4 regions of the Bacillus sp. AC266 genome follow, and region 1 is predicted to be linked to each of the others. Evidence: predicted binding sites of a transcription regulator. Region 1 holds the regulator's gene; each other region holds the start of a gene.
The links. Region 1 encodes LexA, which represses DNA repair genes until DNA is damaged. Its sites were predicted from a motif close to CGAACATATGTTCG; they were not measured.
Positions count from the first base shown of each region.

Region 1 (3,202 bases):
AAGGTGTTCAAGAAATTATTGAAGGGGTGGAATGGGATGAGTAAAGAGCAGTTTCTTAAAGAATTATCAAGTCATCTTAGAAAGTTACCAGAAGAAGAGAGACAAGATATTTTATTCGATTATGAAGAGCACTTTCAGTTTGGGGTAGAAGAAGGGAAAACTGAATCAGAAATAATAAAGGGTCTTGGCTCTCCGAAAGTAATTGCGAAAGACTTACTTGCGATGTATCGATTTGATGAAATGAAAAAAGATCCGTCGACTTCAAATGTGACAAGAGCTGTCATGGCAGCGGTTGGACTTAGTTTGTTTAATTTTATTATCGTGCTAGGCCCGTTAGTTGCAATTATAGCTTTTATATTTTCTTTTTGGGTCGGTGGTATTGCTAGTGTAGTGACACCATTTTTCGTTATTGTAAAAGTATTTATGGGCACTTTTATATGGTTGGATCTTTTCGTTAGTATAACGTTTGTCGGAGTAGGTTTGTTGTTATGTATTGTAGCTTATTATAGTACGAAGTGGTTTAAAAGATTATGTGTACGCTATGTAGTCTGGAACTTCAAAATGATAAAAGGGGAGTAGATGATGAAAAAGATATTATTAGTAGCTATCGCTTGTATCATTATTGGAGTAATAGGGATTTCACAAACATATGAAAAAGCAGTACAAACTGCAGAAAAAGGAGATAAAGAGGACGTAATTAAAAACGAAACGCTAAAAAATGTAGAAGTTAAGTTAGATGCTGGAGATATTGTTGTCCAAAAATCTCCTGATTCCTCTTTTTATGTAAAGCAAAAAGGAGACGTAAGTAAACAGGAGATTCGTATTGCTGAAGATGGTGATACATTAAAAATCATAGGGGAAATAGAAAAAGGTGTTTCATTTGATTTTTCATTTTACAATTTCGGATTTCAAACGCCTACATTGACTATATTAGTACCTGAACGTTCTTATCAAGAGATAAAAGTAAATTCATCCGCTGGACAAATAGAAATAAGTAATGTGAAAAGTGACCGCGTAAGTGTTGAAACACTCGCCGGAGAAGTGGATTTGAAACATGTAACAGCAAAGAGTGTGGAGGGGTCTACAAAAGCTGGTGAGGTGAATTTTAAAAAAGTAATAGGGAAAGTAACAGCAAAAACGGCTAGTGGGGATATAGATATTATTGATCATGATTCTAAATATGATTTAGAGGTAAGTTCAACTGCTGGAGATGTAGATATTACTTTATTGGAAAAACCACAAGATGCAGTTATAACTGGGCAAACTGCTGCTGGAGACGTGACAATTTTTAATGAAGACAATAAAAATATAACGATTGGTAATGGTAGTAAAAAGATTAGCGGTAAAACCGCTGCTGGAGATGTTACTATTGAAACGCGTTAATAATTAATGAAACGCATTCTTTTGAATGAACGGAAATCTATCAAAATATAAAAAGAAGATAATTACCTATATAAATAAGGGAATTATCTTCTTTTTATTATTTTTAATGTAAATCACGATATACGCCAATTACTTTTCCAATAACTGACACTTGTTTTAAAATAATAGGTTCTAGTGAAGAGTTTTCCGGTTGCAGACGGAAATGATCTTTTTCTTTATAGAAACGTTTAACAGTTGCTTCGTTATCTTCTGTTAAAGCAACTACAATTTCACCGTTGTATGCAGACTGTTGTTGGCGAACAACAACTAAATCACCATCAAAGATACCGGCTTCAATCATGCTATCTCCAGAAATGCGTAACATAAACACTTGATCTGCTCCAGCAACGATACTAGCTGGAAGTGGGAAGTGATCTTCTACACTTTCGACTGCTGTAATCGGTAAACCGGCAGTAACTTTTCCGATGATTGGAACTTGAATAACAGATTGTGTTTCCGTTCGGTTGTCACCTAAAATTTCAATTGCGCGTGGTTTTGTTGGATCGCGTCGAATATATCCCTTTTCTTCTAGTCGTGATAAATGTCCGTGCACTGTAGAACTAGAAGCAAGGCCGACTGCTTGACCGATTTCACGTACGGAAGGTGGATATCCTTTTTCTTGTACTTTTAGCTTAATAAAGTCGAGAATGTCTTGCTGGCGTTTCGTTAACTTTTCCATGTTTTCTAACACCTCGTTTTCTTTCATTTTTCTTATTATTAAGTATAACATGCGAAAAAACATTCTACAAACATAAGTTCGAACGAAAGGCAAATTTATGATACACTATAAGGAAAATATAGTGAGAAAGAAGGGTTCAAAATGAATGCAATTATTTATGCACGTGTGAGCACAACAAAAGAAGAACAGGAAACATCATTATTGCGTCAAAAAGATGAATTATTGCATTTAGCTGAGCGCTATCAAATGGATGTTACAAAGGTAATTGAGGAGCAGGCTAGCGGTTATACAATTGAACGTGATGGCATATTAGAAGTGCTAGATACAATTCGAGATGAACAAGTTGATGTACTACTTATACAAGATGAAACGCGTCTTGGTAGAGGAAATGCAAAGATTGCATTAATGCATTGTTTACATAAAGAGGGGATAAAAGTTTATACGCACACGCATAGTGGTGAATTACAGCTTTCAGATTCTGATTCGATGGTGCTAAATATAATTGGGATCGTTGAAGAGTATCAAAGAAAGATCCACAATTTAAAAATTAAACGTGGCATGCAAAGAGCAGTGGAGAAAGGATTTCGTCCAGAAAATAATTTGAAAAATCGTCATTTAAGCGTAGGACGTGAGAAAAAAGAAGTGCCAATTGAGGAAATTGTACGTTTGCGCCGGAATGAATTAACTTTTGAAGAAATTGCAGCAACACTTCGTGGTTTTGGTCATGATGTTTCAAAAGCAACTGTACATCGAAGGTATGTAGAATATACAAAGCAATTGCTTGATAAAGAGGACTAACTATTGTATGATAATAATCAGTTTTGAGTAGAAGGGGGATTCGAGATGCCAAGTCAAGAACTCATTGAACGCATTAACTTCTTAGCGAAAAAAGCAAAAGCTGAAGGCTTAACTGAAGAAGAACAACGTGAGCGCCAATCGCTTCGTGAACAATATTTAAAAGGATTTCGTCAAAATATGTTAAACGAATTAAAAGGAATTAAAGTCGTTAACGAAGAAGGCACGGACGTTACACCGGCGAAATTAAAAGCTTTAAAAAAGCAGGATAATGCAAAATTAAATTAAAAGATGGGCATAGCCCAT
Region 1 is NZ_CEEDEC010000009.1:37,070-40,271, forward strand. It holds gene AC0IXC_RS26120 (PadR family transcriptional regulator) at 1-44, shown strand, start outside; gene AC0IXC_RS26125 (DUF1700 domain-containing protein) at 37-579, shown strand; gene AC0IXC_RS26130 (DUF4097 family beta strand repeat-containing protein) at 580-1,383, shown strand; gene lexA (transcriptional repressor LexA) at 1,487-2,101, opposite strand; gene AC0IXC_RS26140 (YneB family resolvase-like protein) at 2,243-2,899, shown strand; gene AC0IXC_RS26145 (DUF896 domain-containing protein) at 2,945-3,184, shown strand.

Region 2 (3,202 bases), on a different contig from region 1:
TACTCTTTTTATTCTTATTCAACTTCTCACTTAAGTATCAATTCATTTCATACTTTAGAAGTATTTTTGATATTACATATTACAAACAAAAAGAGTAACCATCATAGTTACTCTTTTTGTTTGTATCGTTATTATTTTTAAATTGTATCTTCTATTCCCTACATTTCTCACATCGATAAATATAGGTTACACCTTAATGAAAGTATATTTATGTTTACGGTTCGATTTATCCAAATACTTTTCAATCCACTTTTTCAACTTAACAGAGCCCACCTCTATCAATAAATTTCCACCTAGTCTTATAACATACTTTTATTTAAATTCTCAATCTCATTTTGCAACTTTTTAAATTGCTCAAAATGCATTGTTATAGATTGAATACTATTCCTTTCAACATTTTGCTTTACTAATAAAACGCCTGTATCGTGAAAAATTGCTTCAAGTTCTTTCCTTATAGATACTTTCGTAATATATGCGGTTTTAATTGCCGATAAAATTGCTATTTCATTAAACTTTAATTTTATTTCATTAGGACAAAATGCTTTTTCGATCAATGTGACATCATTACTATAAATATAAGCAATAAGTTTACTTGATTCTGCATCTGTTAAATCCACTGTTTTTATAACATTATCCATTACATTTCGCCTCCTTTAATTCCATATATATTAATTATTCGAATTTATTCTTTTTAAAATTCAGCTCTTCATTAATTTTAACATACTTTTTGCTCGATTGATTAAACAAAGCTTCAAACATTTTTCTATTCCGGAATATTTGTCAAATGAACCAATTAGACTATACCTTCATATAGTAATGCAAACAATTACTTATAAAGCAGGTGAAAATTATGCCCTCAGTTGTTGGGAATTTAGTTGTACAAAATAGTAACGGATCTTTCAACTTAGGTGATTTCTACAATGTTTCTCCAAAAGAGAATACGAAAGCTTATAACGGCTCTGGCGCATCTAACGTTGGTTTCGTAGTGAACACTTTTAGTGGGGTTAGCGCGACTAATACATTTGATTCTGATCTAGCAGATCAAAACCAAGTTGGTACGGCCTAACCAGATCTGTAATCATTTTTGTATAACATTTTAAAATTTGTCTATACTATACTCAGGCTGATACACAGCTATCATTGATTTTTTGAGTGCCAATCTTTTTCTCCCTTTCCCTGGGACTAAGCAGCTAGCTTGCAGCTAGCTGCTTTTTCATTTAGTTCTTCACCTCTTCAAAAAATTAGGTTTTAACAGGTAGCCTGACTCACAGCCGAATTTTGAGGTGTGAATCTGCCTGTCCGTAAATAGCTAGATAAATTAAAGAAGCTAAACTTCAAAATTCAGCTTCTTTTAGGTTACATCAATTATGTCCATTGCAGAAAATATATATGTTTTATAAAATGCATCTGTACATTTTACAATTTGTTGAATTGGATTTATATGAACCACTGTCATATAACTCGTAAGTATGTATCCTTCTTCAAAATATGTCACTAACATCTCTTCTTCAGACAATAATGAAGTTAATAATTTGTCTGAAATGCTGTCTTTCGCTTCATTTGTTATTAGCGGTCTTTGGACTTTTAATTTCTCTCCAATAATTTTTTTCATACTTAATAATTGTTCCGACATTACTGTAAACGGAACCCACTCTCTTCCTTTTTCCTGTATCTTTACATAATTCATTTTCTTTACTCCTCAATTTTCTATATCTATCCATGCTTGAACTACCCCACTTTCACTTCGTTTAGAAGTGGGGGATTCCTAAGTAAAGAGTTCTATCGAACTCTAATTTATTAGGCTATCTCCGCAGCCCTTGCGGTTAGAAGCCTTATCGCTTCATTCTTTATCCATCTCTTATTTATACGTAGCGTAGCTTTCCAATTCAAAACTATTTATGAATTTGTAGACATCTCCACTTCGAAAGAACATTCGTTCTAATTATACACGAACGAACGTTCTTACGGAAGTGCAACATGTAAATTTTTCAAATAAAATGCAACTTTAATATATGAAGTTTATTCATACTCATTTATTACTCCCTTTTATTAATCAAATTTCTTTGCACTTCCTATCGCATCATAGAATACGTGTAGCAACAATAAAAGCGACTCCACCTAATGTGAAGCCGCTTTTATTGAACTAATTATATTTCTAATTTTACTTTTCTATCCTAACTAACGTTCTTTCTGGAATACAAATTTCAGCTATATCTCATTAACCATCCTTCAACAAAAGCATACACTTTTATTATGAACGAACTCACAAAGCTTTAGAAACTTATGATGTAAAACAATTCATTCCTCATAAGTTTCATACATATCGACAATTACTACCATTTATCCTGCTATTTGTAGGCAGTAAGATTCACACTCATCAATTTTTCACTTTCTTTATTGAATATGCTTGGGTTGCATTATAATATGTAATTCTCTCTCTGTTTCTGTTTTTTTCGGATTCCGATAATATTCCAGTTTATATTCTAATACTTCATACTCAACCATCCCAATCTTTATCCCTTTTGTTTCTTTTAATACAGCTAATAGAACGCTTATATTTTCATTAGATGATTCAAAAATTTTCCCTCCGCCTTCTCTCTTAAAAATAACTTTCATATATTCTCCCCCAAATTAATTTAATAATCTAGTAAATATAAAAATATTCATCCTATTTTAATAAGGTGAAGGCTAATAATCAGTGAGGGTTTTGTCCATCACCCACTGATTATTAGCCTTCACCAATCGGGCTTTTACGAGCAGTAAGACTCCCATAAATAGCGGGATAAATAATTCTTATCATCATTAAGAACATACTTTTGTACTAAATGTTCAACATGTCACTTCCTATAAAGTTAATTTATACTCCAATAAATATGATATGTACCATTCTTTAAATTATGTCCTCAATTCACTCTCCACGAAAATATATTTAGTTTATATTTAACAAAATTAATTAACTAAAACATTATCATTTCAACATTTTGCGAATTTAATTGCTTATTCCTTTTATCTACATCCAAATTTTCCTATTGTAATTCTTAATATTTAAATGTAATATTGTATTGTCTTACTATCTATTTATAACTCACACACTAACGCGAAAAGGGAACTCTATATGAGTTCCCTTTTCTATTGAAAACAAAAAAACAGAAATATAGCATTATGCTAAATCTCTGTTTTTCTTCTAAACCTTATTTCTCAT
Region 2 is NZ_CEEDEC010000001.1:1,106,026-1,109,227, forward strand. It holds gene AC0IXC_RS05615 (hypothetical protein) at 300-638, opposite strand; gene gerPF (spore germination protein GerPF) at 851-1,066, shown strand; gene AC0IXC_RS05625 (YolD-like family protein) at 1,352-1,687, opposite strand; gene AC0IXC_RS05630 (hypothetical protein) at 2,395-2,616, opposite strand; gene AC0IXC_RS05635 (peptidylprolyl isomerase PrsA) at 3,192-3,202, opposite strand, start outside.
Region 2: AC0IXC_RS05625 (YolD-like family protein) is a predicted target of LexA. The motif match lies at 1,923-1,936, and genes of this name have one in related genera.

Region 3 (3,202 bases), on a different contig from region 1:
AGTGTATGAATTTCATCCTTTGCTTCTAAAAGCGCTTCTTTCTTAAGTGCTTCAGCATCACGATTCGCTTCGTCTAGAATACGTTTTGCTTCATTAGCTGCACCATTAATCTTCGCTTCAGCAATAGACTTTCGAACAAAAAAGCCAACAACTGCACCGACTGTTGCAAGCAAAATGGAGATGAGTATCCAAACTGTACTACTACTCATGATTTCACCTCCCCTTGCTATGAATGAAAAAAGACTGTCGGCATGTACATTGAATTACAACGTACAGCAAAGACCGTCGTCCCGCTTTTTTAAGGGACTTTCTTCATTTCACAATTAAAATGTCATATTATTATTTCGGCAAGATTTAAGTCTTACTCCGAATATTACTTCTCTTCTTGAGAAGAGTATATCGTATATAAGAAAAAATATACATTCTCATTGTATCTATCGCAATTTTCATTGTCAAGCGTTGTCTACTTTTACTTTCTTTACCTTAAGCCCTGAATCTTATATGGATTTAAAAAACAGACAGCATATTATCCTGGAAAACCTTAGAAAATCCCAATTCATTCACTTAAAATATATGAATATTCCCCTTTACACATAGCCTTTTGGATAGAATAAATATTTTATCTCCAGCTATATATAACGCTTTCATAGTGGATTAAAAAATAAAAGACACGGGACCGTGTCTTTTATTTTTTAATCTTGACGAGTTGAATCTTCCGTGTCTTCAACACCAGAGTTTTCACCAATTCCGTGATGTTCACGAACAAAGAAGGCAATTTCTTCTCTTAAATCCGTATTCTCTTTTAAGAATTGCTTCGAATTTTCACGACCTTGTCCTAAGCGTTCTTCATTATAAGAGTACCAAGCACCGCTCTTTTGAACGATATCAAGTTCAGAAGCCATATCTAAGATTTCACCTTCTCTTGAAATACCTTCTCCGTACATAATATCAACTTCAGCAACACGGAATGGCGGTGCTACTTTATTTTTAACTACTTTTACTTTCGTTTTATTACCAACAATATCGTTACCTTGCTTTAACTGCTCAGCACGACGTACTTCAAGACGGACAGTTGAATAGAATTTCAACGCACGACCACCTGGAGTTGTTTCTGGGTTCCCGAACATAACCCCAACTTTTTCACGAATTTGGTTGATAAAGATTGCGATTGTTTTTGATTTGTTGATTGCACCTGAAAGTTTACGAAGTGCTTGTGACATTAAACGTGCTTGTAAACCAACGTGAGAGTCACCCATGTCCCCTTCGATCTCAGCTTTCGGTACAAGAGCTGCCACAGAGTCAATTACGATAATATCAACCGCTCCACTTCGTACAAGTGCTTCTGCGATTTCTAGTCCTTGCTCCCCTGTATCAGGCTGTGATAATAGTAATTCATCTATGTTAACACCTAATTTTTGTGCATATACAGGATCCATTGCATGCTCCGCATCAATGAACGCTGCTTGTCCACCTTGACGCTGTACTTCCGCGATTGCGTGTAATGAAACTGTTGTTTTACCTGAACTTTCAGGTCCATAAATTTCAATAACACGGCCACGTGGGTATCCGCCTACCCCTAGTGCCACATCAAGTGCTAAAGAACCACTTGAAATTGTAGAAATTCTACGCTCCGCTTGTTCTCCTAATTTCATAATTGAACCTTTACCGAATTGCTTCTCTATTTGTTTTAACGCCATATCTAATGCCGCTTGACGATCGCTCATTCAAAATTCCTCCTTAACTAAATTGCTAATCTTATTATACCTATTTTCAATTCAATTTGCCAACAAAAATCGAACATTTATTCGATTTTTTTATTTTACATCGAATAAAACTAGGTTTTCCAACAAAAAAAACTAGAAGAAATTTATATCTCTTCTAGCTTTTTAAATAAATGATAAAATCCATATTTTGTAGAGCGTTCTCTAATTTGTTGACGACTTCCACTTAAATTAAGCGAGAAGACTACAGCTGGTTCATCTTTAATTACCAATCCAATAAATACTGTTCCTGGTTCTTTATGCTCTAAAGCATCCGGTCCTGCCACCCCAGTGAAACTAATTCCGATATCTGCTTTTAACAGTTTCTTTACATTTTCAGCAAGATAGCGAGCACACTGTTTACTAACCGCGCCATCAGTACGTAACACTTCTTCAGGTACATGTAAAATTTGTTGCTTCACATCATTTTGATAACAAATGACACCGCCTTTAAATACAGACGAAACACCAGCATTTTCTGTTACTTGATTTCCAAAAAGACCACCTGTTAAACTTTCTGCACACGCTAAAGTTAACCCTTTTTCCTTCAATAGCCTTATTGCCTTGTAATGAAGGAAATCTTGGTCATATCCGTAGAAAAATTCTCCTACTCTTTCTAAAATCAAATCTTCCACATGCTGAATCAGTTTCTCCGCCTCATCAGCATCATGATGTTTGGCAGTTAAACGTAATGTCACTTCTCCATCATTTGCAAGTGGTGCAATGGTTGGGTTCGTTTGTCCATCAATTAAATCTTGAACTTTCACCTCTAATTGAGATTCCCCAATACCAAAAAAACGAAGAACACGAGAATAAATATTTTCCCCCGTTGTAAACTTACATAAAAAAGGCTCTACGTAACTTATATACATCGGCTTCATTTCTTTTGGTGGTCCTGGTAATAAAATATAAACTTTTCCATTCGTATTTAATCCCATACCAGGCGCCATACCGTGATCATTCGCAAATACAGTCGATCCATTTAAAACGAGCGCCTGCTTTTTATTATTCTCCGTAAATTCACGGCCTGTACGCTTAAAATAATCGCTTATCGATGTTAATGCCTTTTCATCATACACAAGCTCTTCATCTAAACTAGACGCTATTGTTTCTTTCGTTAAATCATCTTTTGTCGGTCCTAATCCACCTGTAAAAATGAGCATATCAGCTCGTTCTTCAGCCAATTCAATTGCCTTCTGTAATCGCTTGTTATTATCCCCAACAACAGTATGGTAGTACACGTTAATTCCGATTGAAGCTAACTTTTCAGATAAAAACTGGGCATTTGTATTTGCAATTTGTCCAAGTAATAATTCCGTTCCAACCGCAATAATTTCAGCATTCATCCCAATTCCCCCATAAACTTCTATTTTGAGTTTACAAAAGCATCTTTATTTTTCCAGAAATAATCCCATCCTGAAATAACGGTAAAGAATAATGCA
Region 3 is NZ_CEEDEC010000002.1:1,026,296-1,029,497, reverse strand. It holds gene rny (ribonuclease Y) at 1-209, opposite strand, end outside; gene recA (recombinase RecA) at 693-1,724, opposite strand; gene AC0IXC_RS12955 (competence/damage-inducible protein A) at 1,868-3,106, opposite strand; gene pgsA (CDP-diacylglycerol--glycerol-3-phosphate 3-phosphatidyltransferase) at 3,127-3,202, opposite strand, start outside.
Region 3: recA (recombinase RecA) is a predicted target of LexA. The motif match lies at 1,795-1,808, and genes of this name have one in related genera.

Region 4 (3,202 bases), on a different contig from region 1:
AATTGTATAGTGAAGACGTTGATTCTAACCAAAAAGTATCTATACGAGCTACATTACATTGCAATACAAATACAGCCGTCTTAATTGAGAAAATAGTAAGTAGAATGTTATTAGAATCTGGCGTTACTGCCGCAGGTTGGAAGACTTCATTAGATTTGGAAGCGAGTTAAATATGAAAGGTGGCATGATATTTACTGCTTCATGCCACCTTCTACATAAACTTATTTTCTAATTTTTGCTGAAACGACTTTTCTTGCTTACGCAATAATTGACTACCTCTCTGTAAAAGAGGTGTTCCATACTTTTCATTAATTTGATCAATAACAGCAAGTAACGGCTCTTCTTTCGCATCTTCTTCGAATGAAAACAAATCTAACTGTTTCACTGATTCTGTCTTCCATTCTAATTCAGTAGCTGTAACACCTAACAGACGAACAGAATCACCATCCCAGTGTTGCTTCCATAAACGTGATGCTGCTTGGAAAATAACTCGTTCTTCCCATATTGCATTTTTCAATTGTTTACTCCGTGTTATCGTGCGACGATCATGGTATTTAATCATAATTTGAATGTTATAACTAACGAGAGTTCGTTTTTGTAGCCTTTTGCTTACTGATTTCGATAATCTTTCTAACATATCAAGTAATTCTTTTTCTTCGTCCATATCCTTTGAGAAAGTCATCGAATTTCCAACGCTTTTATGTTGTCCCATTTGATTCGGATCAACTTCCCTGTCATCCATACCTTTTGCACGTTTTTGTAAATCAACACCGTGCTTTCCAATTTTAGCGCGAATGATATGCTCGTCTCCTTTTGCTAACTGTTCAATTGTATGTATATGAATGTCTTTTAGTTTTTCAGCTGTTTTCTCTCCGATTCCATGCATCTCTGCAACTGATCGTGGCCAAATAATTTCTGGGATATCACGTTTTCGAAGTACTGTAATTCCAAGAGGTTTTTTCATATCTGAAGCAGTCTTTGCTAGGAAAAGGTTTGGGGCAATCCCAATGCTACATGGAAGCTGTAACTCTGTTAGTAACGCTTGTTGAATCATCTTCGCTATTTCAAGAGGCGAACCGAGCGCATAGCAATCTGTAATATCTAAATACCCTTCATCTATAGAAAACGGTTGTATTTTTTCTGTAAAACGGGAAAGAATTTGAAACATTTGAAATGAAGCTTCTCGATATAATGTAAAATTAGGGTGCCTCACAACTAATTGCGGGCATAATCGCTTCGCTTCCCATAGAGGCATCGTCGTACGTATTCCATATTCTCTCGCCTCATAACTACATGTTATGATAATCCCTTTTCTCTCTTTTTCATTCCCCGCAATCGCTAATGGCTTTCCTTGTAATGATGGGTCATGAGCAATTTCAACTGATGCGAAAAAACAATTCATATCTACATGTAAAATAACACGTCCATTTTTCGGATACATTTCTCGCATACTACTCACCCCTTAAAGAACATTCGTTCCTTCATTATATCAAATTTCTTTACGCGTTATAATAATTATTGGGTTTTCTCTATCTATTTTTTGCTATACTGTACGTAACAAATGGATATTATTGTAAAGGAGGTGAATCGTTATGAAACAACATAATAAACTCAATTATGTATTTATTATTATTATAGTAATCCTTGCGATTAATTATTTGTTACTTCCCCTTTTTAACATTAACATTTACGCTTTAGGAATCTTCTCTCATTTCATACGTTTTACAACAACTTATGTACTTCCGTGGGTCTTCTTATATTGGCTTATCCGCCTTGTGAAAGCAATTGAATCAAAATAAAAAAAGACGTGTAAACCATAATTGGTTCACACGTCTTTTTGACTTTATTACTTACTTCGCTACTTCTTCGATAATAGCTACAACTAATTCTGCTGTTTTCGCTAATTCTTCAACAGGAATTTTTTCATTTGTTGTATGAATTTCTTCATAACCAACTGCTAAGTTAACTGTTGGGATACCATGTCCTGCGATTACGTTCGCATCACTTCCGCCACCACTTTGGTGAAGAGAAGGCGTACGACCAATGTTTTCAGCTGCACGTTTCGCGACTTCTACAACGTGATCGCCAGCAGCAAACTTAAATCCTGGATACATAACGTTTACTTCAACGTCTGCATGACCACCCATTTCTTTTGCAGTTGTTTCAAATGCTTCTTTCATTTTTGCAACTTGTGCTTCCATTTTCTCATTTATTAAAGAACGAGCTTCTGCAAAGATTTGAACATGATCGCAAACGATATTTGTTTGTGTACCACCTTCAAAACGTCCAATATTTGCAGTTGTTTCAGAATCGATACGACCAAGTGGCATCTTTGCGATTGCTTTTGCTGCGATAGTAATTGCAGATACACCTTTTTCTGGTGCTACGCCAGCATGAGCTGTTTTCCCGCGAATAATCGCATTCACTTTCGCTTGTGTTGGCGCTGCAACTACAATTTCACCAACTTTTCCATCACTATCTAATGCATAACCATATTTTGCTGTAATGCGCTCGCGATCTAACGCTTTTGCGCCAATAAGACCAGATTCTTCTCCAACTGTAATAATAAATTCAATTTTACCATGAGGAATGTTTTTCTCTTTTAAGACACGAATTGCTTCAAACATAGATGCTAATCCAGCTTTGTCATCGGCTCCTAAAATTGTAGTACCATCTGATACGATATATCCATCTTTAATAGAAGGCTTAATTCCATTACCAGGAACTACTGTATCCATATGAGAAGTGAAATAAATTGTATCAACACCGTCTTTTGTTGCTGGTAAAGTACAAATTAAGTTACCTGCACCATGACCAGTCACACCCATCGTGTCATCCTCAAATACTTCTACACCTAAAGCAGTAAATTTCTCTGTTAACACTTTGCAAATTTCTGCTTCAAATTTTGTTTCAGAATCTACTTGTACTAACTCCATAAATTCATTTACTAAACGTTCTTGATTAATCATAAGACTGCGCCTCCTGCACTACCATTATGTATGTAACAACATTAATTATAACAGAATTTCGCAAAAGTTTCGAAATACAAGACAAAAAACAGATGGTTAACACATCTAGATACCCATCTGCCTTCTATTACTCGTTTAACAATACCCAGCGCATATGATCTTCCCAGATGCCATTTACCATTAGCATTTTTCGAGATACACCTTCATATTGAAATCCTATCTTCGTCACTACT
Region 4 is NZ_CEEDEC010000002.1:666,630-669,831, reverse strand. It holds partial or broken gene AC0IXC_RS11075 (MgtC/SapB family protein) at 1-170, shown strand, start outside; gene AC0IXC_RS11070 (DNA polymerase IV) at 212-1,450, opposite strand; gene AC0IXC_RS11065 (hypothetical protein) at 1,593-1,799, shown strand; gene AC0IXC_RS11060 (tripeptidase T) at 1,851-2,969, opposite strand; gene AC0IXC_RS11055 (GNAT family N-acetyltransferase) at 3,097-3,202, opposite strand, start outside.
Region 4: AC0IXC_RS11070 (DNA polymerase IV) is a predicted target of LexA. The motif match lies at 1,467-1,480, and genes of this name have one in related genera.